3 regions of the Streptosporangium sp. NPDC006013 genome follow, and region 3 is predicted to be linked to each of the others. Evidence: riboswitches for the same ligand, from Rfam matches in the RefSeq annotation. Region 3 holds a riboswitch; each other region holds the start of a gene.
The links. Region 3 has a riboswitch for cobalamin ahead of ABZ260_RS08070 ((2Fe-2S)-binding protein). Riboswitches for the same ligand answer to the same signal wherever they lie in the genome.
Positions count from the first base shown of each region.

Region 1: it holds a riboswitch for cobalamin, as region 3 does, so the genes downstream of both, metE (5-methyltetrahydropteroyltriglutamate--homocysteine S-methyltransferase) here and ABZ260_RS08070 ((2Fe-2S)-binding protein) in region 3, are expected to answer to the same signal.
Region 2: it holds a riboswitch for cobalamin, as region 3 does, so the genes downstream of both, ABZ260_RS32635 (ribonucleoside-diphosphate reductase subunit alpha) here and ABZ260_RS08070 ((2Fe-2S)-binding protein) in region 3, are expected to answer to the same signal.

Region 1 covers NZ_JBEXUE010000013.1:4,881-15,203, forward strand. Annotated here, with positions in the region: gene ABZ260_RS03800 (serine hydrolase) at 1-119, shown strand, start outside; gene ABZ260_RS03805 (helix-turn-helix domain-containing protein) at 286-627, shown strand; gene ABZ260_RS03810 (O-acetyl-ADP-ribose deacetylase) at 710-1,222, shown strand; gene ABZ260_RS03815 (GNAT family N-acetyltransferase) at 1,321-2,331, opposite strand; cobalamin riboswitch at 2,391-2,610, shown strand; gene metE (5-methyltetrahydropteroyltriglutamate--homocysteine S-methyltransferase) at 2,711-4,960, shown strand; gene ABZ260_RS03825 (hypothetical protein) at 5,168-6,586, shown strand; gene ABZ260_RS03830 (hypothetical protein) at 6,755-7,201, shown strand; gene ABZ260_RS03835 (DUF4345 domain-containing protein) at 7,206-7,658, opposite strand; gene ABZ260_RS03840 (NAD(P)H-binding protein) at 7,655-8,473, opposite strand; gene ABZ260_RS03845 (AraC family transcriptional regulator) at 8,614-9,612, shown strand; gene ABZ260_RS03850 (neutral zinc metallopeptidase) at 9,766-10,323, shown strand, end outside.
Region 2 covers NZ_JBEXUE010000277.1:768-11,090, reverse strand. Annotated here, with positions in the region: gene ABZ260_RS32670 (ABC transporter ATP-binding protein) at 1-53, shown strand, start outside; gene ABZ260_RS32665 (hypothetical protein) at 37-267, shown strand; gene ABZ260_RS32660 (TetR family transcriptional regulator) at 292-1,017, shown strand; gene ABZ260_RS32655 (VOC family protein) at 1,236-1,607, shown strand; gene ABZ260_RS32650 (enoyl-CoA hydratase/isomerase family protein) at 1,586-2,386, opposite strand; gene ABZ260_RS32645 (mechanosensitive ion channel domain-containing protein) at 2,644-3,759, opposite strand; gene ABZ260_RS32640 (ribonucleotide-diphosphate reductase subunit beta) at 3,805-4,800, opposite strand; gene ABZ260_RS32635 (ribonucleoside-diphosphate reductase subunit alpha) at 4,867-7,146, opposite strand; cobalamin riboswitch at 7,262-7,464, opposite strand; gene ABZ260_RS32630 (tripartite tricarboxylate transporter substrate-binding protein) at 7,469-8,491, opposite strand; gene glmS (glutamine--fructose-6-phosphate transaminase (isomerizing)) at 8,597-10,323, opposite strand, start outside.
Region 3 covers NZ_JBEXUE010000034.1:724-11,046, reverse strand. Annotated here, with positions in the region: gene ABZ260_RS08115 (peptidoglycan-binding domain-containing protein) at 1-121, shown strand, start outside; gene ABZ260_RS08110 (ABC transporter ATP-binding protein) at 118-786, shown strand; gene ABZ260_RS08105 (FtsX-like permease family protein) at 783-1,979, shown strand; gene ABZ260_RS08100 (response regulator transcription factor) at 1,965-2,639, opposite strand; gene ABZ260_RS08095 (ATP-binding protein) at 2,636-4,159, opposite strand; gene ABZ260_RS08090 (hypothetical protein) at 4,271-4,699, opposite strand; gene ABZ260_RS08085 (helix-turn-helix transcriptional regulator) at 4,829-6,043, opposite strand; gene ABZ260_RS08080 (NUDIX hydrolase family protein) at 6,386-6,922, shown strand; gene ABZ260_RS08075 (leucine-rich repeat domain-containing protein) at 7,043-7,981, opposite strand; cobalamin riboswitch at 8,248-8,374, shown strand; gene ABZ260_RS08070 ((2Fe-2S)-binding protein) at 8,435-9,214, shown strand; gene ABZ260_RS08065 (SAM-dependent methyltransferase) at 9,260-10,078, opposite strand; gene ABZ260_RS08060 (hypothetical protein) at 10,190-10,323, opposite strand, start outside.

The sequences.
Region 1 (10,323 bases), on a different contig from region 3:
GGCGACTGCCTGAGGCGACCTGGTTCTCCGGGATGCGCAGCTATGCTCATCAGCAGTTCATTGTGCGGATGGCGACCGATCCCGTCTTCTTCGCGAAAGTCCGCACAGCATTGAAGTGAGGCAACCCTGACCAGTGTCGACGACCGGCTCCAGGACCTCGAGGCACGGGTCGCCGCCCTCGAGGCCGCGCTCACCGTCCCCAAGCCACCGGCGGTCGGCGACGACACCGGCCTGATCACCTACGGCGGCCAGGCCAGACTCGGCGGTTACCAGTGGCTGTGGGAGGTGACCCGCAGCCCCGGCTGGTTGCTTCAGCAGCCGACCGGGCCGTTGGCCGCGGTGCTGGCCGCCGCCGGGCATCCGGCGCGCTTCGAGATCCTGCAGTTGCTGGTCGTCGGGCCCAAGCCGGTCGCCGACCTGCAGGCCGAGCTGGCCCTCGCCTCCCCCGGCCAGCTGTACCACCACCTCAAGACGCTGGCCTCGGCCGGGCTGGTCGAGCAGCCCGAGCGGGGAGTCTACCGGGTACCGTCACACGCGATCTTCCCCGTGCTGGCCCTGGCCGCCGCCGCGATCGACGTGGCCGAGCGCTCCGGCGCTCCGGCGGAACCTCGCGCTCTTCCTGGCTGAGGTTCAGCGGGTGCGCGAGGACCCGCGTCAAGCCGGTGGAATCGGTGCCGGAAATCGAGGTTCCACTGGCAGACTCGGCTTCGTGCAGATCACGCTGGTCCAAGGGGACATCACCGCGCAGCGGGTCGACGCCGTCGTCAACGCCGCCAACTCCTCGCTGCTGGGAGGCGGCGGGGTCGACGGGGCCATCCACCGGCGTGGCGGCCCCGCGATCCTGGCCGCCTGCCGCGAGCTGCGCGCCTCGCACTACGGCAAGGGGCTGCCGACCGGCCAGGCCGTGGCCACCGTCGCGGGCGACCTGCCGGCCCGCTGGGTCATCCACACCGTCGGCCCCGTCTTCTCTCCCACCGAGGACCGCTCGCACCTGCTGGCCTCCTGCTACCGCGAATCCCTCCGGGTCGCCGACGAGCTGGGCGCGACCAGCGTCGCCTTCCCCGCGATATCCACCGGGATCTACCGCTGGCCCATCGACGACGCCGCCCGCATCGCGCTCGGCACCGTACGCAGCGCACCGACACAGGTCACGGACCTGCGGTTCGTACTGTTCACCCCGGACGCCTACGGCATCTTCGAAAGGACACTCGGCACCGGGTGAGGGGTGGCGAACCACTGACACAAAGGCTGCCGCGTCTGCCTCTCCAACACACCGGCCGCCTGAGCTCGCCGGCGAAGCCTCCCAGCCCTAACGAATCCTCAGGTGCCGTGAGGGCCCCGGGGCCCGGCGTCGAGCACGCGGACCATGAGCCGTTCGTGGACGCCGGGGTCGTTGGTGTGCGGCTCGGACTCGCCGGTGGCCTCGAAGCCCAGGCGCCGGTACAGCCGGGCCGCCCCGTCGTTGCCGTCCACGACCCACAGCTCGACCCTCCGATGCCCGTGCTCGGCGGCCCACGCGACGACTTCCTCGACGAGCAGGGCACCGACCCCGGCGCCTCGCACGGCCGGATCGACCCACATGCCGTACACCTCGACCGCCCCACCCCGGTCTTCGGGCACCCAGCCGCCGGCGACCCCGGCCACCCGGCCCTCAACGACCGCGACCGCCTTCACCCCGCGCTCCGGCAGCATCCCGGCACGCCACCGTGCCTCGTCGTACGCCTGTTCCCGCCCGAGTGAGGAGGAGAAGGCCTCCGGTGCGTCCGCCAGTGCCGCGAGCCGGACATCACGGAACGTCCTCCAGTCCTCGGCCGTCAGGCGGCGGACCTCGGCCGGACCCATCTGGAATCCATCTCGGTGCCCGGTCAGGGCCAGCTCGCCGACGACCTGATCGCCGCTCTTCTCGCCGGTCGGGCGAAAGCCGAGCCGGAGGTAGAAGCGCTCGGGCCCTTGCTCTCCCTGAGCCCAGGTAACCGTCGCGCGGGTCTGCCCACGTCTGCGGACCTCCGCGCACACGGACTCCACCGCGAAGCGGCCATATCCCCGCCCCTGCTGATCGGCGGCGATGTTCAGCCGCCAGATTCCACAGCGGGGCGTGTCATCCGGATCGTCCGGGTTGAAACGGACCATGAAGAAGCCCATGACGAAGCCCACCAGCTGCTCGCCGTCGAAGATCAGTCGAGGCCAGGCGATCTCAGGCTGCGCGTACGCCTCGGCGAGTGACCACGCGACCGGGTCCACGAACTCCTCCTGGTCGGGTCGCACCTTCAGCCGGCACGCGGCCTCGACGTTGTCCGCGGTGACCTTCTCCAGGCGAAGCGACGAAGACATGCTGACAACCTACAGATCGTCTCCGAGAACTCAACGGGATAAATGCCGCCCGCCCGGTTAGACTCCTGGGCGCGGATGGTTCATCCAGGTCCCTGGGATCTGGATGTCGTAAGAGGGAACCCGGTGGGAATCCGGGACTGCCCCGCAGCGGTGAGTGGGAACGACCGCCGTCACCACGCACTGGGCCTTTGGGCCTGGGAAGCGACGGCCAGTAGGACATGCCTGTCCCAGGTGTGGCGCCCGCGAGTCCGAAGACCTGCCTCCGCCCGTGCGCCGTTCGGCGCGCGGTGGTCCGCGGCCTCGTGGGAGGGCCAGGGACGCGCGCCGCGCGCTCCTTCCCTCCTGCCCGGCCGCCCGTGGCTCAGCGAGGGAAGCTGCCATGCAAACGACGATCCTCGGATACCCCCGTATCGGGACACACCGGGAACTGAAGTTCGCCACCGAGGACTACTGGGCCGGGCGCTCCGACGCCACCGCCCTGGCGAAGACGGCCGAGGTCCTGCGCCAGGAGGTCTGGACGGGCCTGCGCGACGCGGGCCTCGACACGATCCCGTCGAACACGTTCTCCCTCTACGACCAGGTACTCGACACCAGCGTCATGGTCGACGCGGTGCCCGGCCGTTACCGGCACCTGACCGGCCTGGACCGGTACTTCGCCATGGCCCGCGGCGTCCAGGACGTCCCGGCGCTGGAGATGACCAAGTGGTTCGACACCAACTATCACTACATTGTGCCCGAGGTGGGGCCGGACACCCGGTTCCGGCTGGCCGACGGGGCACGGTCCAAGCCGCTGGTCGAATACGCGGAGGCCAGGGCCCTGGGGGTGGAGACCCGCCCGGTGCTGGTCGGTCCCCTCACCTATCTGCTGCTCGCCAAGGCCTCGCCCGGCGCGCCCGCCGGATTCCGGCCTCTCGGCCTGCTCGACGAGCTCGTCGAGGTCTACGCCGACCTGCTGGAACGGCTCGCCGGGGCGGGCGCGCGGTGGGTACAGCTCGACGAGCCCGCCCTGGTCGCCGACCGGAACGCCGAGGAGATCGCCGCGCTCGCCCGCGTCTACGAACGTCTCGGCGAGCTGCCCAACAGGCCCCGGATCCTGGTGGCGACCTACTTCGGTACGGTCGACGCGGACGCGCTGCGCATGCTGGCCGCAACCCGTGTCGAGGCGGTTGGTCTGGACTTCGTCGCCGGGCCGGGCAATCTCGGCGTGCTCGCCTCCGTCGGCGGACTACCCCGCAAGACCGTCGTCGCCGGGGTGGTGGACGGCCGCAACGTGTGGCGTACCGACGTTCAGCGGGCGAAGGCGACCTGCGCGGTCCTGCTCGGCCTGGCCGACCAGGTCGAGGTGAGCACCTCCTGCTCGCTGCTGCACGTCCCGCTCGACCTGGACGCCGAGACCGCGCTGGACCCGGCCGTCCGGGGTCGTCTGGCCTTCGCCCGGCAGAAGGTCGCCGAAGTCGTCGCCCTCGGCCGGGCCTCGCGTTCCGGTGCCCCCGGCCCGCTCCCCGCCACCGAGGTCGAGACCGCCACGGTCGACCACCGGGTCCGGGCCCGTCTCGACATGCTCGGCGACGGCGTCCGCCGTGGCGACCGGGCCGCGAGGTTCGCCGCCCAACGGGCCGCGCTGCGCCTGCCGGACCTGGCGACCACCACGATCGGCTCGTTCCCGCAGACCCCCGAGATCCGCAAGGCCCGCGCCGCCCACAAGGCCGGGCAGCTCACCCACGCGGCCTACCAGCAGGCCATGAGGGAGGAGGTCGAGCGGGTGATCGCCCTGCAGGAGGAACTCGGCCTGGACGTCCTCGTCCATGGCGAGCCCGAACGCAACGACATGGTGCAGTACTTCGCCGAACGGCTCGACGGGTACGCCGCCACCGATCACGGCTGGGTCCAGTCCTACGGGTCGCGCTGCGTCCGTCCGCCGATCCTGCACAGCGATGTCTTCCGGCCGGAGCCGATGACGATCGGCTGGGCCACCTACGCGCAGTCCCTCACCGACAGGCCCGTCAAGGGCATGCTCACCGGCCCGGTCACCATGCTCGCCTGGTCGTTCGTCCGCGACGACCAGCCCCTGGCCGACACCGCCCGCCAGGTCGCCCTCGCCCTCCGCGACGAGATCCACGATCTGGAGGCCGCAGGAATCCGCATCATCCAGGTCGACGAACCCGCCCTGCGCGAGCTCCTGCCGCTCCGCGGGGACGAGCACGCCGCCTATCTGGCCTGGGCCGTCGGCGCGTTCCGGCTGGCCACCTGCGGAGTCGCCGACTCCACCCAGATCCACACCCACATGTGCTACTCCGAGTTCGGGGAGATCATCGGTGCGATCGGCGACCTCGACGCCGACGTCACCAGCGTCGAGGCCGCCCGCTCCGACATGGAACTCGTCGCCGACCTGCGCGACGCCGGCTACCAGAGCGGCATCGGCCCCGGCGTCTACGACATCCACTCGCCCCGCGTCCCGTCCTCCGAGGAGATCGAGCAGAACCTGCGGCGCGCCCTTCAGGCCGTCGACCCGACCCGCCTGTGGGTCAACCCCGACTGCGGCCTGAAGACCCGCGGCTACCCCGAGACCAGTGCCTCCCTGCGCAACATGGTCACCGCCGCCAGGGCTCTCCGCGTGCCACAGGACTGACACCGGGTCGCTCGCCCCGTCGCCCGTGCCCGGCGGTGGGGCGAGCCTCCGGGATCGGAAACCGGCCGGCAGCGCGGCCTTCGGCTCCGGCGCCATCGCCCTGAACTACCGCCCGGCCGCCTGGCAACCGCCGAAGCCGCCACCAGACAACCCTTCTCTGGACGCAAACGATCAAAAGGTGGCAGTGTTTGGGCAAAGGGGGGCGATGTGCGGGTTGAGGACTTGTCCGAGGCGGAGCGCCGGGTGTGGGAGGCGTTTCCACTTGGGGAGGAGGTCGACTTCACCACCGGGAAGCCGGAGGAGGACGACCCGGCGGCAGGGGCGGCCTGGGACGAGGGGCGGACGGTCCGGGCCAGGGTGATCGCCGTCCTGCTGATGAGCGAGGAGCCGCCCCGGTCGCACCGGATCCCGGCGCTCCGGATCAAGGGGGCCCGGATCACCGAGTGGGTGAACCTGGCCTACTCCACCCTCCGCCACTCCGCCCGGTTCCTGTCCTGCTTCTTCGCGGAGAAACCCAGCCTGCACTGGGCGCGCTGCCCGCAGCTGAGCTTCAACGGCTCCCACCTGCCGGGCCTGTACGCCTCCAACGCGCAGGTCGACGGGCATCTGCTGCTGGAGGGATGCGTGTTCACCGGCCCGGTGGAACTGCGCGGAGCCCAGCTCGCCGGAAGCCTCACGCTGAGCCACGCGCGGAGCCTGGAGATCGACTGCGACCGGCTCCAGGCGGGGCGGGGCATCGCCGCGATCGGGCTCGGCGCCACGGACCAGGTCAGCTTCTCCAACGTCAAGGTGAGCGGCACCGTGATTCTGGATCATGCCCGTCTGGCGGCCTCCGGCCGGAGCGCGCTGAACATGGACGGGCTGATCGCCGACGGGAGCGTCTTCTGCCGGTGGATGACGGTCACCGGGATGGTCAGCCTGCGCAACGCCCGGGTGACCGGGCCGTTCGGCTTCACCGGGACCACGATCGACCATCCCGGTCAGATGGTCTTCCGGGGTTCCAGGATCACCGCCGAGGGCGGGCTGTACCTGGGCGCCGGGTTCACCGCGACGGGCACCGTACGGCTGGCCAACTCGCGGATCGACCGGGAGCTCAGCCTGAGCGGCGCCCGCCTGACCTGTCCCGGCGGTGACGCGCTCCAGGCCGCGGAGCTGCAGGTCGAGGGGAGCTTCGACGCGGACGAGCTCAGCGCCGAGGGGCGGGTGGATCTCTCCCAGGCGCGCGTCTCGGGGTCGCTGGACCTGGTCGGCGCGAGCCTGGCCGCGCCCGGCGGGGTCGTGCTCGATGCCGACGGGGTGAGCGTCGGCGGCGGGCTGTCGTGCACCAAGGGGTTCCGGGCCGACGGCGCGGTCCGTCTCGCCGACGCGCGCATCGGGACGTTCGCCGACTTCAGCGGTGCCCGGCTGAGCAACCCGGGTGGCCAGGCGCTCGATCTCGCCGGGGCGAGCGTCGGCGCCGGCCTGGAGTGCGGGCGCGGCTTCCTCGCGGAAGGCGAGCTCACCCTGATCGGGGCCCGGATCGACCGGTATCTGAACCTGCACGACGCGACCCTGTCCGCACCGGGCGGCAACGCCCTGAACGCCCGGCAACTACAGACCCGCGAGCTGGACCTGCGCCCTGCATAGCCGCCCGAGGGCGAGGTCGACCTGCGGCACGCCCAGATCGGGGTCATCCGCGACGACCCCGCGACCTGGTCGCCGCGTCGCCAGGACGGTCTCGGCTACGAGGCCCTGGAACCGAGGCTGCCCGCCGCCCGGCGCCTGGCCTGGCTGCGGGACGACCCCGACGGATACGTGCCGCAGCCGTACGAGCAGCTCGCCGCCACCTACCGGCGGCTGGGTCAGGACGTCGACGCCCGTACCGTGCTGCTGGTCAAGCAGCGACGGCAGCGCGCCGCGCTGCCGCGGTACGCGCGGGCCTGGGGGTGGCTGCAGGACGTCACGGTCGGGTACGGCTACCGTCCGGTCCGTGCCGCCCTGTGGTTTCTGACCCTGCTCGTCACCGGTGCCGTCGTGTTCGCCGTGCACAACCCGCCCCGCGCCGAACCCGGCAAGGGTCCCGTTTTCAACGCGCTGTTCTACACGCTGGATCTGCTGCTCCCGGTGATCGACTTCGGGCAGGAGAAGGCGTACCAGCCCGTCGGCGCCGGCCAGTGGGTCGCCTACGGGCTGGTGATCGCGGGCTGGGTGCTGGTCACCACCATCGCCACCGGCATCACCCGCACCCTGTCCCGCCACTGACCGCTCAGGCCGAGGTCTCTCGTCCGCCATGGTGGCGATACCGCACGAGGACGAAGACACAGGCCAGCCCGATGATTATCTCCAGCGCGGCCGCGAGCACCAGCCCGCTCGCCGGTATCCCGTCCAGCGCGATGCTCAGCAGGCGGGACAGACCGTAAGCGAGGTAGGTCGCGGCACCGACGACCGTGGCGGTGAAGGCCAGCCGTGCGACGAACGCGCCGAGCACGACCAGCACACCGGCCGCCAGCAGTGCGCCGCCCGCGGCCCGGGTCTCGCTGAGCAGGCCGGCGTCGCTCCCGAGTTCGATGCCGTTGGTGCCGTGGAAGGCCGCGGGCGCGAACAGTGTCGCCGCGCCGATCCCGATCGCCACCACACCGGACACGAACAGGACGAGTCTCAGCGGTCTCGCGTTCCGCATCTTCACCGCTCCCTCCGGCAGGTACGGCGGGCTCGTCATCTCCACACCCCGGAGGCGGCGGCCGTACGGCAGAAGTCGGTGAAGTCGCGGGGCTCGCGGCCGAGCGCCTCGCGCACGCCGTGGGCCGGCGAGGCGTTGCGTCCGTCGAACACCTCTTTGCACAGGTCCGTGAGCAGGTCGGCATAGCCGAGCCCGACGCTCTGCTCCAGGGCGGCGTGAAACACCTCCGGGGAGACGGCGACGTACTCGACCTGCCGGTCCGCGGCCTTCGCGATCTCGGCCGCGGCCTCGTGGAAGGTCAGCAGGCGTGGCCCGGTGAGCTCGTAGAGCCGGCCGGAGTGACGGTCGTCGGTGAGGGCGGCGACCGCGACGTCGGCGATGTCGTCGACGTCGACGAACGGTTCCGCGACCTCGCCGGCCGGCAGCGCGATCACACCGCCGAGCACCGAATCCCGTAGGTGGCCCTCGCTGAAGTTCTGCGAGAACCAGCTCGTCCGGATGAGCGTGTGGCTCAGGCCGGACTCGCTGACGATCCGCTCGCAGCGCTGCGCGTTGGGCTCGCCCCGGCCGGAGAGCAGCACCAGCCGCTGGACGCCCGCGTCGGCCGCGCACGCGGTCAGCTCCTCGATCGCGGCCGGGGCGCCGGGCGCCGCGAGGTCGGGGAAGTAGGAGATGTAGACGGATTCGGCGCCGCGCAGCGCCTGGGGCCAGGTGTCGGGCCGTTCCCAGTCGAAGGGCGGGTCGAGGTGGCGCGAGCCGCCCCTGACCGGGTGGCCGCGCTCGGCGAGCCGTTGCACGATTCGCCGGCCGGTCTTGCCTGTCGAGCCGATGACGAGGGTATGGGGTCGCCGCATGCTCTGGATGCTCCTTTGGTTGCTGGTGAGTCCAGTCTTGTGCGGCACTTCTGGACTAACAATAGAAAAAAATCCGCCCTTCTTTGCTGTTCGTCCAGCCTTGTGGACGGTTGGTCGAGAGCGGTGACACCATGACGGCTATGCCGAGTGCCCCTCGCCCGTTTCCGGCTCCCGCCGACCTGCTGGGTGAGACCCTGCACCTGCTCCGGCTGACCGGCACCCTCTACTGTCGTGCCGAACTCACCGCGCCGTGGGGGGTCGACGTACCGGCGCTCGACGGGTCGATGACGTTGCTGGTCGTCACCGCGGGCCGCTGCCTGCTGGAGGTCGACGGAACCGAGCCGCGCCTGCTCCGGCAGGGCAGCCTCACCCTGATCCCGCACGGCACCCCGCACCGGCTGCGGAGCGGTCCCGACGCCGACACCGAACCGCTCTTCGACATACCGGTCGAGCAGGTCAGCGAGTGTTACGAGATCATGCGCCACGGTGGCGGCGGGGATTGCACGCACGCCACCTACGGTGTCGTGCGCTTCGACCATGTGGCGGCCCAGCGCCTCGTCTCGCAGCTTCCCGAGGTGCTGCACATCGACGCCTGGGACGACGACGCCAACTGGCTCAACAGCACGCTCCAGTTCATCTCCCGCGAGGCTCTCGCCCTGCGACCGGGCGGGGAGACCGTCATCACCCGGCTCGCCGACATCCTCGTCATCCAGGCGATCCGTTCCTGGCTCGACTCGGCGCCCGAGGCGAATCAGGGCTGGCTGGCCGCCCTGCGCGACGAGCAGGTGGGGCGGGCGCTCGCGTTGATCCACCGCGCGCCCGAACGGCAGTGGAGCGTCGCCTCGCTCGCGCAGGAGGTCGGCATGTCGCGCTCGGCCTTCTCGGCGCGCTTCACCGACCTGGCCGGCGAGCCCGCCATGCGCTATCTCGCCCACTGGCGCATGCAGTTGGCCCGCATGCACCTTCGGCAGACATCGGAGCCGCTCTCGGTGGTCGCCCGCCGCTTCGGCTACCGGTCCGAGGCGGCGTTCTGCCGCGCGTTCAAACGGGCCTTCGGCGTAACGCCGGGGAACGCCCGCCAGGCGGCGGAGGACGTGAGCCCTGCGGCGCGAGGATGGGACGGCGCCTCAACACGCTGATCCGCCGATCGCCACCCGGACGACGGGCCGGCGCGAGTCGCGTGCGCGTGCGCGGCAAAGGCGCCGGGAGTTCTAAGCTGTCCGATCATGCGCTTCCTCCCGCCCCGCGCCGGTTTCCGGCGACCTCTCCGACGTTGGGTCCCGCTGGTCGCCGTGTGTCTTGCCGTCCTGCCCGCCGGAGTCGCGCAGGCCTCCGCCCCCAAGCCCTCGTTGCTGAAGTCCGGCAGGCTGGCGGCCACCTCGTGCCCGGAGCCGCCGCTCGTCGACAGAGGCGTTCCGCAGCCGGGCGAGTACCTCACCGCGGTCATGAAATGTCTGAACACCTCGTGGTCCGCCCACTTCGCTCGGGCCGGGCTGCGGTTCCGCACGCCCACGGTCCGCCTCTACTCCGAGCCCGCGCGGCGCGTCTGCGGAATACCCTGGCCCCAGGACGCGGACGCCTTCTACTGCACGAAACGAGCCACGCTGGTGTTCCTGCTCACCGGCGCCTGGATCGAGGACCGCACCGATCTGTACCCCTTCAAGGTGGCGGCCCACGAGTACGGCCACCACCTGCAGAGCCTCACCGGCGTCTGGGACCGCTACGAGAGGCGCGCCCACGCCGACCTCCCCCGCCAGGCCGAACTCCGCCGCCGCTACGAACTCCAGGCCGACTGCCTGTCGGGGGTGTTCCTGGGCAGCGTACGGGACTCCCTGCCACGTACCGAGCAG
Region 2 (10,323 bases), on a different contig from region 3:
AGCTGTTCGAGGTGCAGGCCAGGGGCTATCGCGAGGATGCCGGCGTTCAGTGACCGGGTGCCCCCCGAATGGCTCGCCGAGCAGATCACCCGCATGGGCGTTCCGGCCATCGCCGCCCGGGGAGCCGCGATCCGTCGGCACATCCAGGACAGCCCGGCCCCCATCGCTGCTGACGTCCTCGGCTTCCACCCCGTCACCATGGCCAAGCTCACCGCTTCACAGATGGCGGCTTCCCTACCTGTGGGTCAGGAGCCATTGACGGAGTGAGCACTCACTCCGCAAACTGGGAGCATGGAAACCACCACCGCCCGACGGCGCGCGCCGGGAATGAGCCCGGAGCGGCGCCGCCAGATGATCGTGGCCGTCGCCCTCCCCCTGGTCGCCGAGTACGGCGCGGCGGTGACCACCGCCCAGATCGCCAGAGCCGCCGGAATCGGCGAGGCCACGATCTTCCGGGCGTTCACCGACAAGGACGAGTTGCTCGACGCCTGCATGGCCGAGGCGCTCCGCCCGGACCAGGTGCTGGAGCAGCTCGCCGCGATCCCGCTCGACCAACCGCTGGCCGGGCGTCTCGTCGAGGCCGCCGACGCGATGCGGGCGCACATGGCCCGGATCGGCACCGTCATCGCCGCCCTGCACGCCTCAGGGCGCCGCCCTCGCGACCGCCCCGGTGTGCGGCTTCCCCCTCGAGGCCCCGAGGCGGCGTCCCGGGCCCCTGCGGGCGCGCCCTCTCCGCCGAAGCGGGAGGCCGGAACGCCCGCCCCGGACCGAGGGGAGGGAGATCCGTCACCGGAGCGCGAGGATGCGGCCCGGCTTGACCGGGAGTCCTCGTTCAGGGAGACCCGCACGGCGCTGGCCGAGTTGTTCGAGCCCGAGCGCGACTCCCTCCGGCTGCCCCCGGAACGCCTGGCCGCGCTCTTCCTCGCCATGGTGTTCGCCGGCGCCCGCCAGCCGGAGGGCGTCCCCGAGCTGAGTGCCGACCTCGTCGACGTGTTCGTCCACGGTGCCCTGACCTGAGCCGGCTCGCCGTGGGCCGGCCCGGTCTCGCTCGGTCTCATCCGCCCGGCCGACACCCGGGGCCGCCGCTTCGGAGCGTCACGGCCGAAGGAGGGCGTCGCGGCCTACCGGGTGCCCGGCGGTCACCTCCCCTGCCCACTCCACCCCGATCTCACCTGACCGCACCCGTCTGCCCCGTCCTCGGACGATCCCGAAGACCCCACCGAAAGGCCCCCGCAATGACGATCACGTTGAACCACACCATCGTGCCCGCGCTCGACAAGCAGGAGGCGGCCGACTTCTTCGCGGGCATCATGAACCTGGAGTGCCTGCCGCCCGCCGGAGCACACGGTCACTTCGCCCCGGTCCGGGTGAACGGGTCCCTCACCCTCGACTTCATGACCGTGGAAGACCCCGAAGGGCACCACCTGGCCTTCGACGTCGACCCGGCCACCTTCGACGGGATCCTCGCCCGGCTCGAGGACCGGGGCGTGCCGTACGGCAACCACCCCGCCCACCACGACAACGGGCGGATCGACCATCCACTCCGCCCTCGCGGCCTGTTCTTCGCGGACGAGACGGGCAACCTCTACGAGGTCATGTCCGACTGACCGCCACGCCCCGGGCCGGTCCAGGTGAAGCGGGGCGGACGACGTTCGAGGAAGGCCGCGACGCCCTCGGTGACCTCCTCACGCGCCTCCTTCTGCCACAGCAGGAAGCGCGCCTCGTCGGCGCGGCCGTCCACGATCTCCTTCGCGGCGGCCACCGTCAGCTGGGAGCGGCCGGCCAGGGTGCGGGCGAGGCCGTACACGCGCTCGGACAGCTCCGCTGCCGGCAGGACCTCGTCCACCAGGCCGGTGCGCAGGGCACGGTCGGCACCGATGAGCTCCGCGGAGAAGAGCAGGAACTTGGCGGTGGACGGGCCGACGGCGGCGGTGAGGCGGCGGGTGGAGCTCGGCGGGTAGACGATGCCGAGCTTGGCGGGAGTGATGCCGAAACGGGCTCCCTCGGCGGCCAGGCGCAGGTCACAGGCGAGGGCGAGCTGGCAGCCGCCGCCCACGCAGAAGCCCTCGATCATCGCGATCACCGGTTTGGGGAACTCCGCCAGCGCCCGCTCCGCGGCGACTGTCGCCCCCGTGTCATCGCCGCTCTCGTCGCCGTTTCCGGCGAGTTCGGCGATCTCCGAGATGTCGGCCCCTGAGCAGAAGGTACCTGCCGCCCCGGTGAGCACCAGCACCCGCACGGCCGGATCGTCCGCCAGCGGCGCGAGCAGCGCGGGCAGGGCCCGCCACATGGCCGCGCTCAGCGCGTTGCGCTTCTCTGGGCGGTTGATCCTCAATGTGGCGACATGCTGGTCAACGGACAGTTCAAAGCCTTCGGAGATCTGCACGGGATAGATTCTCCCGGTACGCTTCATGATCTTGTCGTCAGACCGCCCCAAAGTATGAGAAACCACATGTTCGGCATCATTTGCCCCCCCCGCAGTGAGCACTCCTGTGCGGCACCGCGCCCGAACGTCCGCGGTGGCCGCGACGGGTGCCGCCGCGACCTCGGTATCCGAGACATCCGGAGGACTCGGCCCACCGGACATCGCGGGACACCTCCGGACCGCACTCCCGACGCGGCCGGCCCAAGAAACCGGTCGCCTCAGGACGGAGCCGGCCGATCGCCATCCTCATCGCCGGAACGCCCCGGTGCCGGCGCCGTCAGGCCGGTGAGCGTCCCGGGAAGGGAGGCGGGCATGGGCGGATTCTCGACCCGGAAGCGAGGCAGAGCCTGGGGATACTTCTCGCGGACGAAGGCCACCAGGTGCTCGCGGATGTCGCACTTGAGGTCCCAGGCGCTGGCGGAGTCGGCGGCGCTCATCAGGGCGCGCAACTCCAGCAGCCCGTTGGGAAGGGTGTCGGTGACCTGGATGGTCCAGTCCTTCTGGTCCCAGAGCGGGTGCACCCGCAGGGCGTGGTAGAGCTCGGTGCGCAGTTCCTCGACCGGCACCGACCAGTCGACCCGGATGAACACGTGGCCGATCACCCTGCTGCTGTGCCGGGTCCAGTTCTCGAACGGGTTGGTCGTGAAGTAGGAGACGGGCAGGACCAGCCGGCGCTCGTCCCACAGCCGCAGCACCACGTAGGTCAGGCTGAGCTCCTCGATGCGGCCCCACTCGCCCTTCACCACGACGACGTCGTCCAGGCGGAGCGCGTCGCTGAAGGCCAGCTGAAGGCCGGCGAGCAGGTTGCCCAGTGTCGACTGGGCGGCGATGCCGACGACGACGCCGGCGATCCCGGCCGAGGCCAGCAGACCGGCGCCGAGCGCCCGTACCTGGGGGAAGGTGAAGAGCATCGCGCCCAGCGCCACCACGATTATCACCGCCGAGGCGACCCTGCGGACCAGGGTGATCTGGGTGCGGATGCGGCGTGCCCTGCGGTTGCCCTCGCCCTGGACCGTGACCAGGCGGTCCAGGACCACGTCGGTGACGGCGTAGGCGGCCTGGATGACCAGCCAGGTGGCGCACCCGATCATCGCCACGCTGAGGCCGCGGTCGATCACCTGGCTGACCGAGCCCTCCGCCATACCGGGCTCGTAGGCGGTGTAGGCGGTCGCCACGGCGGCCATGGCGAACCCCGGCCAGGTGCAGCGGCTCACGACCGGACCGGCGAGCGCCCACTTCTCACCGATCAGCCGTGAGCGCAGCACCCTGCGCACCACCTCCACCGCCACGACTGCGGCGGCCACGGAAATGATCATGATGATCCAGCTGGACACTGACGACTTCCCCTTCGTCGCTCTCTTCCCCGGACCATCAGCCAATCAGAAGGACTCGTCGAAAGCGACATTCCCCTCGACGGCTATCTGGTAGGCCGAAACCCGCCGCTCGAAGAAGTTGGCCAGCTCCTGCACGTCCTGCAACTCCATGAACGCGAACGGGTTGGCCGTGCCGTACCGGACGGGCATCTGGAGCCTGACCAGCCGCTGGTCGGCCACGTACTCAAGGTAGCGTCGCATCTGCTCCACCCCCATTCCCGGCAGGCCGTCGCCGCACAGGTCGGCCGCGAAGGCCAGTTCGGCCGCCACCGCCTCCTCGATCATCCGGGTGACCTGCTCGGTGAGCTTGTCGTCGAACAGGCCGGGCTCCTCGGCCCGCACGGTCTCCACGACGCCGAAGGCGAACTCCATGTGCATGGACTCATCACGGAAGACCCAGTTCGTCCCGGTGGCCAGGCCGCTGAGCAGCCCTCTGGCGCGGAACCAGTAGACGTAGGCGAAGGCCCCGTAGAAGAACAGGCCCTCGATGCACGCCGCGAAGCAGATCAGGTTGAGCAGGAACGTCCGCCGGTCCTCCCGGGTCTCCAGCCGGGTCAGCCCGCCGAGCGAGTCGATCCAGCGGAAGCAGAACTCCGCCTTGTCGCGGATCGAGGGGATGTGCTCGACCGCGGCGAACGCCTTGACCCGCTCGTCGTGGTCGGGCAGGTAGGTGTCCAGCAGGGTCAGGTAGAACTGGACGTGCACCGCCTCCTCGAACAGCTGCCTGCTGAGATAGAGACGCGCCTCGGGGGCGTTGAGGTGCTGGTAGAGGTTGAGGACGAGGTTGTTGGCCACGATCGAGTCGCCGGTGGCGAAGAACGCCACGAGGCGGTTGATCAGGTGACGCTCCTCGGGCGTCATCCTCGCCAGGTCCGCCAGGTCGGAGGCGAGATCCACCTCCTCGACGGTCCAGGTGTTGCGGATCGCGGCCCGGTAGCGCTCGTAGAACTCGGGGTAGCGCATCGGCCGCAGGGTGAGGTCCATGCCGGGGTCGAGCAACATCGGGAAAATGCCTTTCGGAGTGGCTGAGGGGTGACGGGGTGCCCTCGGGACGGGCCGCCGGCAGGCCTACTGGCAGGCGTCGCAGTACTCGGGGTTCTCCAGGGAGCAGGCGACGGCCTGGGGGTCGAGGACGGGGACGGGGACCTCCCCGGCCACCGGTGCCGCCACGGTGGCCTGCGCGATCCGGGTGGCCGGGCGCGAGCGCAGGTAGTAGGTGGTCTTCAGGCCCGACTTCCAGGCGTAGGCGTACATCGAGGAGAGCTTGCCGATGGTCGGCGTGGCCATGAACAGGTTCAGCGACTGCGACTGGTCGATGTACGGGGTGCGTGCGGCGGCCAGGTCGATCAGCGCCTTCTGCGGCAGCTCCCAGGCGGTCCGGTAGAGCAGCTTCAGGTCGGCGGGGATCTCGGGAATGTCCTGAACGGAGCCGTCGGCGCGCTTGATCGCGTCACGGATCCGCGAGGTCCACAGCCCCCGGGCCCGCAGGTCGGCGACGAGGTAGCGGTTGACCTGGAGGAACTCACCCGAGAGGGTCTCGCGCTTGAAGATGTTGGAGACCTGCGGCTCGATGCACTCGTAGCAACCGGCGATGGAGGCGATCGTGGCCGTGGGCGCGATCGCGATCATCAGCGAGTTACGCAGCCCCGTTCCGGCGATCCGCTCCCTGAGCTCCGTCCACGCGGCCGACGTCGCGGCCCCGTAGTGGTCGGGGTGGAGCACCCCGGCGGCGGCCCTGGTCTCCCGGTACGAGGGATGGCGGCCCCGCTCCGCGGCCAGGTCCGAGGAGGTCCGGTAGGCGGCCAGCGCGATCTCCTCGGAGATCCGGGTGGACAGCTCCAGCGCCCGCGGCGAGTCGAACGGCAGCCGCAGCGTGAACAGCACGTCGGCCAGGCCCATCACGCCGAGCCCGATCGGGCGCCACCTCTGGTTGGCGGCCCGGGCCTCGGGGGTCGGGTAGAAGCCCAGGTCGATGGTGCGGTCGAGGAACCGCACGGCGGTGCGGACCGTCGCGCGCAGCCGCGCCCAGTCGATCCCGTCTCCGGAGTCCCCGGACAGGTGGGCGGCCAGGTTGATCGAGCCGAGGTTGCAGACCGCGGTCTCGGCGTTGCTGGTGACCTCGAGGATCTCGGTGCAAAGGTTCGACAGATGGATGACGTTTTCCGGCCTGGCCGTCTGGTTGGAGGTCCGGTTGGCCGCGTCCTTGAAGGTCATCCAGCCGTTGCCGGTCTGGGCGAGCGTGCGCATCATCCGGCCGTACAGGGTGCGGGCGGGGAGCTGCGCGGTGAACCGGCCCTCGGCCTCGGCGGCCCGGTAGGCGTCGTCGAACGCGGCACCGTACAGGTCGGTGAGGTGCGGGACCTCCTTGGGGTCGAACAGTGACCACACGCCGTCGGCCTCGACCCGGCGCATGAACTCGTCGGGGATCCAGTTGGCCAGGTTCAGGTTGTGCGTGCGGCGGGCCTCCTCGCCGGTGTTGTCGCGCAGTTCGAGGAACTCCTCGATGTCGGCGTGCCAGGGCTCCAGATAGACGCAGGCCGCACCCTTGCGGCGGCCGCCCTGGTTGACCGCGGCGACGCTTGCGTCCAGGGTGCGCAGCCAGGGCACGATGCCGTTGGAATGGCCGTTGGTACCACGGATCAGCGAGCCCCGCGAGCGGATCCGGCTCCAGGCGATCCCGATGCCCCCGGCGTACTTCGACAGCCGCGCGACCTGCCCGTAGCGCTCGTAGATGGCCTCCAGCTCGTCGCGGGGCGAGTCGAGCAGGAAGCACGAGGAGAGCTGGGGCCTGCGCGAGCCGGAGTTGAACAGCGTGGGCGAGCTGGGCAGGTAGGACAGGGTGGCCATGAGCGCGTACAGCTCGGCGGCCTCCTCGACGGTCTCGGACAGGCCACAGGCCACCCGGAGGAAGAAGTGCTGCGGACGCTCCAGCACCTTGCGGGTGCGCGGGTGACGCAGCAGGTAGCGGTCGTAGACGGTACGCAGCCCGAAGTACTCGAATCTGGCGTCGGCGTCCGGCTCGATGAGCGCGTCCAGGACCCCGGCGTGGGCGGCCACGAACTCCGCGAGCCCGTCGGCGATCAGCCCCGCCTCGTGCGTCGCGGCGACCGACTCGGAGAAGTCGCGGACGTCGTGCTCGGCGGCCTCGTCGGCGATCAGCTCGGCCAGCAGCGCGGCGGCGACCCTGGAGTTCTCGGGGTCGGTGATCACCCGGGCCGCCGCCTCGTCGATGGCCAGCCTGCGATCGACCGGCGCGTTCCCGGCGTTCTCCGCCACGGTTCCCGCCGCGATCCCTGCCGCGATCCCTGCTGCGGTCTCTGCTGCGGTCTCTGCCAAGGCCTGTGTCACGTGGTGTTCCTCGCTCGCTCTGACTTCCCCGTACGGCTCCGCCGGAGGGGCACGCGTCCGCGAGCGATCCCGGGCACGCCGGACCGCCTCGTTCCGCGGGCCCTCCCACGAGGCCCTGGACAATCACGTCACCGGCAGGTCTTCGGACTCACGGGCGCCCTGCGCATGCCTACCGGCCGTCGCTTCCCGGGCATGGTTCACCCAGTGCTCACATGACGGCTTTCGTTCCCGTTCACCGCTGCGGGGCAGTCCCGGAATCTCACCGGGTTCCCTCTTGCCTCGCCCCTCCCGGGGCGAACCAGCAACGAGCAGGATCCTACATCTAGGGGCGTCTGACGCAACTACCCCAACAAGTTGTGTCGGAGGACTTCAGCAGCCCGAGCTCGTGAAGCACCCCGCGGGTGCGGGCCGTCTCGGTGAAGAGCCACTGGCGGAAGTCGTCACCGCCGAGGTAGACCCGGCTCCATCCATTGGCCGCGCACAGGGCGCGCCAGCGCGGCGCGGCGTCGATCCTGTCACACAGGGCGATCGCGGCGTCCCGGTCCGCCTGGCTCATGCCCTTGGGTCCCAGCAGGCCGCACCAGTCGCTGTACTCCAGCCGGACCTCGACCTCCAGGAGCGTCGGCGCGTCGATCCCGTCGAGCCGGCTGCCCGAGGAGACCACCAGGGGACGCAGGCGGCCCGCGGCGATCTCGGGCCGCAGGGCGCGGGCCGACCCCAGCAGGGCCGCCACCCGTCCGACCTGGAGCGCCTCGGCGGCATCCTCGGCGCCGAGGAACCCCGCGTACTCCAGCAACCGGGCGTCCACCCCGAGGCACTTGCCGATCATGCCGTAGAGCACGTGGTCGGAACCGCCCTCCGGCCGGCCGCCGACCGTCAGCACCGCCGGGTTGCGGCGCAGCTCCGCGGCGAAGTCCTCGAAGGTGCGCAGGCGGGAGTCCGAGGGGACGACCAGGACCGCCCAGTCGCCGACCAGGCGGGCGAGAGGGGTGGCGGCGTCCACCACCGCGGTGGTGTTGGCGATCTCCGCGGCCGTCACCATCGGCATCGCGGTGACGAGCAGCCTGCCCTCGCGCGTGAACGAGCCGTGTACGGCGCCGAACGCGTCACGCGGGACGGAACCCAGGGCTCCCGGCCGCTCGACGGCCATGGCGGAGCGCGCCAGCCCCGACAGGACCAGGACGGAGGCGAGCCTGCCCGCGATGCCGTCCCAGCCGTGGCCGTCGGCGGTGGGTTCGAGGATGCTCAGGCGGCCCACGGCCGAGTCGGCGGAGTCATCGTTCAGGTCGCAGCCCGCGACGACCATGGCACCCGCCGCCAGCGCGAAAAACCTCCTACGGAGCATAAGCGCCCCTTCCCCCAAGAACCCCCTATACCGTAGGTTACCTCCTTATCGCTATCTGTTACAGGCTGGGGGCGGCCACCACCGGCGGCCGCCCCGCGAGCCGTCTCACTCCACCGTGACGCTCTTGGCCAGGTTGCGGGGCTTGTCGACGTCCCGCCCCAGTGCCACGGCGGCATGGTAGGCGAAGAGCTGGAGCGGGATCGACAGCAGGATCGGGTCCAGCTCGGTCTCGTTCCTGGGCACCACGACGCAGTCGTCGGCCAGCTTGGGGTCGGCCGCGCGGTGACCGACCATGAGCACCCGGCCGCCCCGGGCGCGGATCTCACCCAGCGTGGTGAGGTTCTTGTCCAGCAGCTCGTCGTCGGGGACGATCGCCACGGTCGGCATGTCCGGGCCGATCAGCGCCAGCGGCCCGTGCTTGAGCTCGCTGGCCGGGTACGCCTCGGCGTGCACATAGGAGATCTCCTTGAGCTTCTGCGCGCCCTCGCGGGCCACCGGATATCCCCGGACCCGGCCCACGAACATCATGCTCGGCGCATCGGCGTACTTCTGCGCCAGCTCCTTGAGCCGCGGCTCCAGCGTCAGGATCTCCTTGATCTGGTCCGGCAGCCTCCGCAGGCCCTCGCAGATCCGGCGGCCGTCGGCGGGGGACAGGTCACGCACCCGGCCGAGGTGCAGCGCGAGCAGCGCGAAGGCCACGGCGGTCGAGGTGAACGCCTTCGTGCTCGCCACCGAGACCTCGGGCCCCGCGTGCAGGTAGACGCCGCCGTCGCACTCACGGGCGATCGCGCTGCCCACGGTGTTGACGATGCCGAGCACCCGGCCGCCCTTGCGCTTGAGCTCCTGGACGGCGGCGAGGGTGTCGTAGGTCTCCCCCGACTGGCTGATCGCCACATACAGGGTGTCCGCCTCCACCACCGGGCTGCGGTAGCGGAACTCGCTGGCCGGCTCCGCGTCGGCCGGAATGCGCGCCAGCTCCTCGATGAGCTGCGCGCCGATCTGGCCCGAGTAGTACGCGGAACCACAGCCGATGATCTTCACCCGGCGGAACGAGCGGGTCTCCCGCGCGTCCATGTTGAGGCCGCCCAGGTGGGCGATGTGGAAGCGGTCGTCCAGACGCCCGCGAAGCGTCCTGGCCACGGTGTCGGGCTGCTCGGAGATCTCCTTGAGCAGGTAGTGCTCGTAACCGCCCGTGTCGTAGTGTCCCGCCTCCCAGTCGACGGTCAGCGTCTCCTTGGCCGTCTCCCGCGCGTCGCTGGCGAAGGTGTTGAACCCGTCCGCCTTGAGCACGGCGATCTCGCCGTCCTCCAGGTGGACCACCTGGCGGGTGTAGCGGACCAGCGCGGCGACGTCCGACGCGGCGAACATCTCCTTCTCACCGATGCCCAGCACGATGGGGCTTCCGTTGCGGGCCACCACCACCTCGCCGGGGCGCTCGGAGTCGATCACCGCGATGCCGTACGTGCCGACGACCCGCTTGAGCGCGGTCCTGACGGCCTCCTCCAGGGAGTCGGCCTCCTTGACCGTACGGGCGATCAGGTGCGAGAGCACCTCGGTGTCGGTCTCCGACAGGAAGATCGCGCCGTCGGCCTCCAGCTTGGCGCGCAGCTCGTCGGCGTTCTCGATGATGCCGTTGTGCACGATGGCGATGCGCTCGTCGGTGGACAGATGAGGGTGGGCGTTGACGTCACTGGGCGCGCCGTGGGTGGCCCAGCGGGTGTGGCCGATGCCCAGCCCGCCCTTGAACCGCGCGGGCACGACCGCCGCCAGGTCGGCCACCCGGCCCTTGACCTTGCGCATCTTCAGACCCTTGTTGGAGACCACCACCCCGG
Region 3 (10,323 bases):
CGCCGTCTCCTCCGCCGGACGCCTCATCCCCGTCCAGGTCGGGCTCTTCGACGAGAGCGCCGGCCTGGTCGAGGTCGTCGGCGTGCCCGAGGGCACCCGCGTGGAGGTGCCGGCCGGATGAGCGCGATCCTGGAGTTGCGGGAGGTGTGGAAGGTCCACCCGGGGGACCCACCGGTGGTGTCGGTCCGCGGCATCGACCTGAGCATCGACGTAGGCGAGATGGTGGCGGTCCTCGGCCCCTCGGGAGCGGGGAAGTCGAGCCTGCTCCATCTCATGGCCGCGCTCGACCGCCCCACGTCGGGTTCGGTACGGCTGGCGGGACACGCCGTACAGGACCTGAGAGATCGTGGTCTCGCGGGGCTGCGCGCCCACCACGTCGGTATGGTCTTCCAGCAGTTCTCCCTGCTGGACAGTCTCACCGCGTTGGAGAACGTCGCCACCGGGCTGCTGTACCGCGGCGTCCGCGGCCGGCTCCGGCGGGAGAACGCGGCGCGGGCCCTGGAGCGGGTGGGGCTCGGCCACCGGGTCGGGCACCGCACGGGCAAGCTGTCCGGCGGGGAGCGCCAGCGGGTCGCGATCGCCCGGGCCCTCATCGGGAATCCGGCGATCGTCTTCGCCGACGAGCCGACCGGCAACCTCGACTCCGCCAACGGCGCGCAGATCATCGCGCTGCTGCGGGAGCTCAACGCCCAGGGAACCACGTTGGTGATCGTCACCCACGACCAGGAGGTGGCCGCCGCCTGCCCGCGCCGGATCGAACTGCGCGACGGGCAGGTGGTCGCATGAATCCACCGACGTCGTGCGTGCGTGTCTCGGACCTGCTCCTCATCGGAACGCTTGGACTGCGGACGCGGCGGCTACGCGCCGTGCTCTCGGGCCTGGGGATCGCGATCGGGATCGCCGCCATCGTGGCGGTCGCCGGGGTGACCGGGTCGAGTCAGGCCGCGCTGCTCGCCCAGATCGACCGTCTCGGAACCAACCTGCTGACCGTCACGAGCGGCACCGGCTTCTCCGGCACCGAGCGGGAACTCCCGGCGGAGGCCACCCCGATGCTGCGCCGGATCGACGGTGTGCTCGGCGTCGCACCGACCGCCCAGCTGGCCGGGCAGAACGTGTACCGCAACCGGCTCGTCCCCACCGGTCAGACCGGCGGCGTGGCCGTACGAGCCGCTGATGTCTCGCTGCTGGCCACGCTGGACGGGCGGATACGCCTGGGCAGGTTCCTCGACACGGCCGCCGCCGCCTACCCGGTCACCGTGCTCGGTCACGACGCCGCCGCCACTCTCGGGATCACCGCCATCGACTCCGGCACCCGGGTGTGGCTCGGCGGACACTGGTTCACCGTGGGCGGCGTCCTGGAACCGTTCCCGTTCGCCCCCGAAGTGGACGGGTCCGCGCTGATCGGGTTCCCCGTGGCCGAGTCGATGTTCGCGTACGACGGACATCCGAGCCGTCTGTACGTCCGCGCCCAGCAGGAAAGGGTGGCCGAGGTGGCGGCGCTGCTGGGAGCCACCGCCAACCCGGCCGGTCCCGACCAGGTCGATGTGAGCCGCCCCTCCGACGCGCTCACCGCCCGGGTGGCCGTGGCGCAGTCGGCCGCCACTCTCTTCCTCGGGTTGGGAGCGATCGCGCTGCTGGTCGGAGGCATCGGGATCGGCAACATCATGGTGATCTCGGTGCTGGAGCGGCGCCGCGAGATCGGCCTGCGGCGGGCTCTAGGTGCGACGAAAGGTCACGTCGCCGGGCAGTTCCTCGCCGAGTCTCTGGTGCTGAGCGCGCTCGGGGGCGCCGCGGGCGTGCTGATCGGCTGCGCGGTCACGGTGGGCCTGTCGACGGCGCGTGGCTGGAGCGCGCAGATTCCGGTCGAGGCGCTGTGGGGCGGTCCTGTGGTCGCGGTGGTCGTCGGCGCGATCGCGGGACTCTACCCCGCGTTGCGTGCCGCCAGGCTCGCGCCGGCCGAGGCGTTACGCTCCGCCTGAACTCTCACCGTCCATCCCCTGGTCCAGGGCCTCATCCAGGCGGATGAGGCCCTGCTGCAGTCCGAAGATGGCCGCCTGGGTCCGATCGGTGAGGCCGGCCTTGCCCAGAATGCTGGACACGTGGGTCTTCACCGTCTCCCTGCCGAGCTTCAGCAGCTGGGCGATCTCGGCGTTGGAGCGTCCCCGTGCCAGTTCGCCGAGCACCTGGATCTCGCGCGGGGTCAGGAGATCCAGCGGGTTTCTCCGGCGGCCGTGCCGCACCCGGTCGATCAGCAGGGCGGCGGTGCCCGCTTCGAGGACGCTGCCGCCCTCCGCCGCCGCCCGGACGGCCTCCACCACCCGGTCCACGGCGGTCGTCTTGGACAGATAGGACAGCGCGCCGAGCCGGACGGCCTCGATCACCCGCTCGTCCTCCACGAACGAGGCCAGCACGATGACCGCCGGACCGTCCGCCAGCTTGCGCAGCACTGCCAGGCCGTCCATGCCCGGCATGACCATGTCCAGCAGCATCACATCCGGGCGCAGCTCGGGGATCGCCGCCAGCGCCTGGGCGCCGTCGGCGCACTCGCCGACCACCTCGATCCCTTCCTCGTGGCTCAGCACGAACCGCAGACCCTGGCGGACGACCTCGTGATCGTCGACGATCAGCACGCGGATCACGAGCGGTCTCCGGAAACCGACAGGACGGGTGCCACCGTCAGCGTGGCGGTGACGACCGTGCCCTGGCCGGGCGCCGTGCGCAGGGAGAACACGCCGCCCAGTTCGTCGATGCGTTCGCGCATGAGGAGCAGGCCCATCCCGTGGTTCACCGCCGCCACCGAGGGGTTGAAGCCCTTTCCGTCGTCACGGATCTCCACCCGCACGGCTTCCGCCTCGGTGGCCAGCCGTACCTCCACCGTTCCCGGATCGGCGTGCTTGATCGCATTGCCCAGCGCCTCCTGGACCAGGCGCAGCACGGCGTGTTCCGCGGCCGGCGAGAGAGGCACCTCCTCCAGATAGGAGTCGACCCGCAGGCCCAGCCGGGCCTCATAGGCACGGCACAGTTCTTCGATCGCCGGCACGAGCCCGGTGTCCTCCAGCGCGATCGGCCGCAGCTCCAGCAGAAGCGCCTGCATCTCGCGCATCGCGCGGGTCGCCGTGCGCTCCATCGCCCCAGCCTCGCCACGCAGTTCCTCCGGCGCCGCCCGGCGCATCCCGGCGGCCAGCAGGCTCAGCGAGAACAGATCCTGGGAGATCGAGTCGTGCAGTTCGCGAGCGATCCGGCCACGTTCGGCCTGCCGCGCCTCGGCCTGTCCCGCCCGGCGCTCGGCCTGCAGGGCCGATCGCAGCCGTTCGGTCATCTGATTGAACGACTCCTCCAGACGGCCCACCTCGTCCCCCTCGGTCACCGGCACGCGCGGACGGAAGTCGCCACGTGCCACCACGCCGGTGATGTCCGCCAGGCGCCGCACCCGGCCGATCAGCCGACGGGTGCTCAGCAACCCGAAGATCAGCCCGACCGGCACGACCAGGATCAGCACCAGGACACCGGGGGCCAGCAGCGGCAGCAGGGAGCCGAGCGTGCTCTCGGAAGCGCCATAGCCGATCGGCGCCTGGACGTAGACGTAGCCGGCCACCTCGTACTCCGGAGCGACCGTCGGCCTCACGGTGGACCTGAGCAGGTCAGGAGAATAGAGCAGCACCGGGCTCAGCCACCAGGTCGCGCCTCCGGTACCCATACCCAGCTTCCCGCCGCCCCCGCCACCTTCCCCGGGGATGGTCACATCCAGCCGCCTGCCACGCGGGTACGCGTCCGGAGCCGAGCTGGCGAGGACCACGCCGTCGATGTCGACCAGAGCCTCGACCGGCTGATCAAGGGCCTCGCCCATGGTGTACGGAATCGGCACACCCTGGTCCTGGCCCACTCTTGTCCCGTTGAGGGAGATGTCGTCTCGCGCCATCTTCTGAGCCACGATGAGCTTGTCGGTCATGACGGCGCCGGGATTGGCCGCGTTGACGTCGCTGACCGTCAGGCTGAGTACCTTCGCATCCCGGCCGGCCCGGGTCTGGAGGCGGTTCTGCAGATCGGAGGCACCGATGAGCGGCGGCACGTAGACGCCCAGGATCACCGCCTCGACGACCACCACGGCCGCCGCCGTCACCAGCACGTACGATGCGGCCATCCGGCCCCTGAGGCCCATGGCGACAGCGTAACCTCAACGCGGAAGACCATCCTCCCCCTGGCGGGGGAGATCTCGATTCCAGCGCGGAATGCCGACGTTGCTCACACCTGGGGCGGCAGGTGCTGGTCGTCAACAAACCCCTTCTTCCGTGGCCGGCAGGGGACAGGCCGGCACCCGTCGGGTCGCGATGATCAGGTGCACGACGTTCTGGGGCTGCTCCTGCCTGAAGGCCTGCAGGTCGGGGCCGTCGCGGACGGACACCAGGTAGCAGCCCGAGCGCGGGCCTATGGTCACCGTGGCGACGCGCCTGCCCTGGGAGTCGATCACGACCAGTTCGGGCGGATGCCGCTCCGTCCACGAGCGGGGAACGGATAGTCCGGGCCAGGTGGGAGCGTCCGTACGGTCGGCGAAACCCAGGCTGATCGTGTGATGGCGGTGGGCGCGGATTCCCCGCTCGAACAGGAGTCGCTGAACGACCGCCAGCGCCCGGTCGTGCCGGTTCGCCGTCGCCTCGTCGATCATTTCCCGATATCCAGCCCGTACCGCACGCCGTGTCATCCGTCCTCCAAGGTCGGAATCATCGGATTCGGATGGCGAGAAACGCGATGCACACCATCACGGCGACCTTACGGAACATGACGACCGGCAGTGTTCACAGTTTCCCGTGAACAATTCTCCCGGGTAAATCTAGAAGACCATTCGACTTTCCAGGCCGCGTAACTGCTCAGGGACGGTGCGGTAATAGGCGCCCAGCTGCCTGACGGTCTCTCTCGCCGTAGGGTGGAATCGTGTCATCTGGGGGGCGATTCGCTCGGCGTTGAGAACTCGGCTGAGTGCTCTGTCATGATCCCTGAGCCACAGATGTGCCCTGGACATGTCTATCTCGTGATGTGCCCTACGTTCGGCGTACATCCTGGCAGGCGGGATGAAACCCGAGTCCAGCCGAATCGCCCTGTCGTAGTCACCAAGTTCCGTCGCCACCACACATCCGTGAATCACCGCGTTGACGGGATTCACCTGCAGCCCGTACGGGTCTGGCCGGGTTCGCGAGTCGATGCGGGCGGCTGTTTCCGCCGCGAGGCCGTGGTGCTCCCAGGCGTCCGACTCGTGCCCCAGCCGGGCGGCGGAGACGGCCGCGCGCAACTGGAGGGAGCCGTAAACCTGCAGGCCTGCCGGATCTGACCGGTCCACGTCGCTCGCCGCCCGCCTCACCATGGTCAGCGCGATGTCACCGGACCCCAGGGTGAGCAGCAGCAGCGCCCGCGACAGCGAGACCAGGTGCCGCAGGTGCGGGTCGTCGGCGCGCAGCGCGGCGGTCGCGGCCCGCTCGACGGCGACCTGCGCCAGGTCGTTGTAGCCCAGGCGGCGGGTCAGGGACACCGCTATGGCGTACGCGTGGTTCAGCAGGCGCCACGCCCTCGGAGCGTCCGACTCGACCGCGTGGACCGTCAGCTCCTCGATGGCCGACGGCAGGCGCCCACCGAGCCTGACATGGGCGGCGGCCCCCTGCAGCTTCTGGAGTTTGACCAGTTCCTTGGCGAGCTCATCAAGTGACCGGGGAGGGACCTCCAGCTCCGGGGAGATGTCGGCGTAGGTGAGAGCACGCCTGATGGCGGGCATCGCCGCGTGCACCGCGTCGGTGCGTCTGTCGGACCCTCGGTAGGGCTGGCCGTTGATCTCCGCGGCATCGACCCCGCAGGCCCTTGCCACAGCCGCCACAAGCGAGGGAGTGGCCGGTTTATGACCCGCCTCGACCTGCGCGATCAGGCTGCGGGAAACATTGGCCCTGGCCGCCAGGCCGGTTTGGGTGAGCCCTCTGCGTTTACGCGCCCTGGCAATTCGACGCCCAGTGCTTTCATTCTGACCGCCGCCCAGGTCGGGGTCCCATTCATGCCTGGCCATCTCGCCACCTCCTCTCGCTCACGCGATGTCTTCACGATAGCGGCCTGAGCATTTCACCGAGATGAACATTCCCAACAACCGGTTCTCTTTCCAAGAGGTCTATGTCGGGTCTGCTGTGAATCATAAGAGCCGGATCGGGGCGGCGATGAACCGGGTCTGCGCACGGTGGATGGCGGCGCGTTCGGCATGGCGAGAAGCCGGTACGCCTGGCAATATCGCGAGCATCGACTCCACGACCGGCGTACCGCGGGCGAGGCCGGGCGGCGCCCCGCCGGCCCTGACTTTCGGCAGGTCGCCGGGGAAGAACGCGTTTCCGAGCCCACCGCGAAGTACGATCGATCAATGACCGAAATGACCGAAACCACGCCCGGCTGGCTCTCTCCCGAAGAGCTGGAGTCGACCCGCGCACGAATGCCGATCCTCTACGTCGACGCCGTGCCGGTGCGAGTCGACGAGGCCGGGGTGGTCACGCATGTCGGCCTGCTGCTGCGCATCGGAGCGGACGGGACGGTCAGCCGCGCCCTCGTCTCCGGCCGGGTGCTGCACCACGAGCGGGTCCGCGACGCGCTCATCCGCCATCTGGAGAAGGACCTCGGCCCGACGGCACTGCCCAACATCCCCGCCTCTCCGCAGCCGTTCACCATCGCCGAGTACTTCCCGACGCAGGGCGTCACGCCCTACCACGACCCCCGGCAGCACGCGGTCTCCCTCGCCTACGTCGTCCCGGTCGCGGGTGACTGCCGCCCCCGGCAGGACGCCCTCGACCTTGTCTGGTTCACTCCCGAGGAGGCCTCGTCACCGCTGGTGCAACAGGAGATGCTCGGCGGTCAGGGCACCCTCCTGAAGCAGGCCCTCGCCTACGTCGGCCGCCTTTCCTGACCTTCCGACGGCGGAAATCCCCGCCGGCGCGAGGAGAGCGGGCTGCTGTGCCCCCTCTCTGCGCCGGGCTCACTCAACGCGCTGTCTCTGCCGCTGCCACCGCACCTGATTCGGAGAGGCTCAGCGGGTGCGGCTGGCCAGGAAGCGGCGCCATTCCGGACGGGTTCGCGCGAGTGCTCGCAGCGAGGCCGGAACCTGGGGCCTGGGGTCGTTGCGGTCCAGGCGCAGTTCGGTGAGCGCGGTCAGCTCACCCAGCCACTCCGGCAGCTCGGTCAGCCGGTTTCCCTGCAGATCGAGCTTGGTCAGGGAGGTGAGAGCCCGCATCGACTCGGGAAGGGCGGTCAGCTTGTTCTTGCCCAGGCCGAGGGACCTGAGGGCGGTGAGTTTGCCGATCGACTCCGGCAGCTCGGTCAGCCCGGTGTTCCACAGGCTGAGAGAGGTGAGGGCGGTGAGGTTCCCGATCGACTCCGGCAGGCCGGTCAGTGAGGCGCATCCCATACCGAGATGCTCCAGAGCGGTCAGCTCGCCCAGCCACGGAGAGAGATCGGCGGGCCGGCTGTATGCCAGGTCCAACCAGGTGAGGGCGGTGAGACGGGCCATCGACGCCGGGAAACAGGCCGGCTCGGCATACCACATGCGGAGCCTGGCGAGCCGGGTGAGGTCGCCGATCCACTCGGGCACCTCCTCCAGGTCATGGAGGTTGCTCAGGCCGAGTTCGGTGAGACCGGTGAGCTCGCGCATCGAGTCGGGGAGGCGGCGCAGTCCGGTCACCGAGACATTGAGGTAGATCAGTCCGGTCAGCTCGCCGATCCATTCGGGCAGGGCGGTCAGCTCACGGTTGCCCCCGAGGTCGAGCTCGGTCAGCGCGGGCAGGTCGGTCAGGAACCGGGGAAGCTCGGTCAACCAGTTGGATCTCAGGCGCAGCACCCGTAGACCGGGAAGCTCGGCCACCTCCTCGGGCACCCGGAGCAGGCCGAGACCCGACAGGTCCAACGTGTCAGACCCCTCGCGCAGGTACGTGTTCATCCGCCGCCGAGCGGTCCGAAGCACGGAATCCACCGCTGCCACCCTGATTTCTCCTTGCCGTCAACAAGATGTGATCGGCGATCACGGTAGCGATGAGGACTTGCGACCCGGTTGTGGATCATTGGACTTGTTTCGCCCTCGGGGCGCGGGACCGCTGATCACAGCATGATCGCGAGTTGGGCAAGACATCGCCGGTACGCGGTGAAAAGCGCGTCGCCGGAAGCGGTGACTTCCTTGGGCAAGCCCTCCCACCGCGAATCATGCGAGCCGTGCGACCATGACAGCGAAGGTGACGGCGGAACGAGGAAGCCGGTGTGAACCCGGCGCGGTCCCGCCACTGTGATCGGCGAGCGGACCCCGATATCGCCACTGCCCGGGTACGGGTGGGAAGGCCGGGCGAGCTTGGACCCGAGAGCCAGGAGACTCACGCCGTCGCCTCCTCAGCGAAATTGGGGCGGAACTCCCCAAGAGAGGAAGGCGATTGCCATGCCGTGCGACTCACGTGCCGGTGCTCCACCCGGACTGCTGCCCGCCGCCCCGGCCGTGGTCGCCGGCGCGGTCGCCGACGTCCGCGCCATCGGCGGCTACTTCGGGATCGAGACAGGCGAGGCCGAGGCCGGATGGCGGCCGTTCACCGATCTGTGGACGGATCCGGGCGTCCTGGAGGCGAGAATCCACGACATGGCCGGACGACTGGACACCACCGAGCACCGGGTGGCCGCCTCGATCCTGTTCCAGGGCCTGGCCGCCCGCCTGTGGTCACCGTCCATCGGCGCCGTGGTCGCGCACGACCTGCTCATCGACCTGGCCCCCGAGCACCTGTACTGGCGGCCGGCCCCCGACCCGCTGCCGCTGCGAGCCACCCGGCTGTCCGGCTGGGGCATCCGCGACCCCGCGCGGATCGCCGAACCGGTCTACCGCGGCATCATGGCCGAGATGCTGGAGCCGCTCGCGGAGGCGGTCCGGCGGATCGTGAAGATCGCGCCGGGGCTGTTGTGGGGCAATGCGGCCTCCGCACTGGCCGGAAGCGTCGGCGCCTTCATCCACCGACGGCCCGACCTCAGCGCGAAGGCCGTGCGGCTGGGCCGCGAACTGCTGGACCGGGATCTCCTGCGCGGCACCGGCGAACTGACCGAGCCCGTACCCGGCCGTCCCTTCTTCGTCCGTCGCAGCTGCTGCCTGTACTACCGCCTGCCCGGCGGCGGCATGTGCGGTGACTGCGTCCTGCTGCCGGCCCGCCGGCCACAAACCCACCGCCCTGGCTGACGCTCTTCACTTCGCGCTCTCCCAGTCCGGTTCACCTGGAGGCGGTCAGCTACGTCCGACGACGCCGAGGATGCCCGGCTTGGTGAAGTCGACGGTGGTCTTCTCTCCGTACTCGTTGTACTCGGAGCGCCACGCCTCGACCGGGACGATCCCCGGCTCCAGCAGTTCCATTCCACTCAGCAGCTCGGCCAGCTGTTCCGGGCCGCGCGAGGTGAGCGCCCCCGCGCTGGTCGAGCGGTAGACCTGCTGCCCGGCCTCGTGCACCTCGGCGCTGACGTTGGCCTCGAAGGCGTGCGTGACGATCAGATGGCTCCCCGGGGCCAGCCGTTCGCGGATCGTGGTGATGATGTGGGCGACCAGGGCGTCGTCGGGAATGAAGTGCAGCATCGAGATCAGCAGCACCGCGACGGGCTGGGTGAAGTCGATGGCGCTCTCGATCTGCGGGTCCGTCAGGAGCTTCTCGGGTTCCCGCATGTCGCCCTGGATGACAGAGGTGAGGTGGTTCTCCTCCAGGAGCGCACGGCCGTGCACCAGGACGATGGGGTCGTTGTCGACATAGACCACCCGGGTGTCGGGCGCGATGCGATGGGCGACCTGGTGCACGTTGTCCTGCGTCGGCAGTCCCGACCCGATGTCGAGGAACTGCCGCACGCCCTGGCGCACGAGCAGCTCGACGACTCGCGAGAGGAACGCCCGGTTCGCCCGGGTCATCTCGCGGATACCGGGCACCACCCGCATGAACTGTTCCGCGGCCGCCCGGTCGGAGGCGAAGTTGTCCTTGCCTCCGAGGTAGTAGTCGTACATTCGAGCGACACTTGGGGTGTTCGGGTCGATACCCGCTGGAACAGCCTCTTGCTTGGTCATGCCCTCACCCTTCCTTGTCTTCGCAAAGGGTATGGGAAATCCACAAGATAATGGATCTTTGCCGACAAATCATGGGCGAGCACAGCCCCGCGCGCTCCGGAGTCCCGGGGCCTACCCGTCCCGATGCAGCGAACTGGAGCTGTTCTCGGTGCTCCAGTAGCTCTGGTGACCGGGCTCCCAGGTCCAGGTCTCCGTACGGTCACCGTTCCTGACCGTCAGTGTGCCCGAGGGCTCGTAGTCCTCCG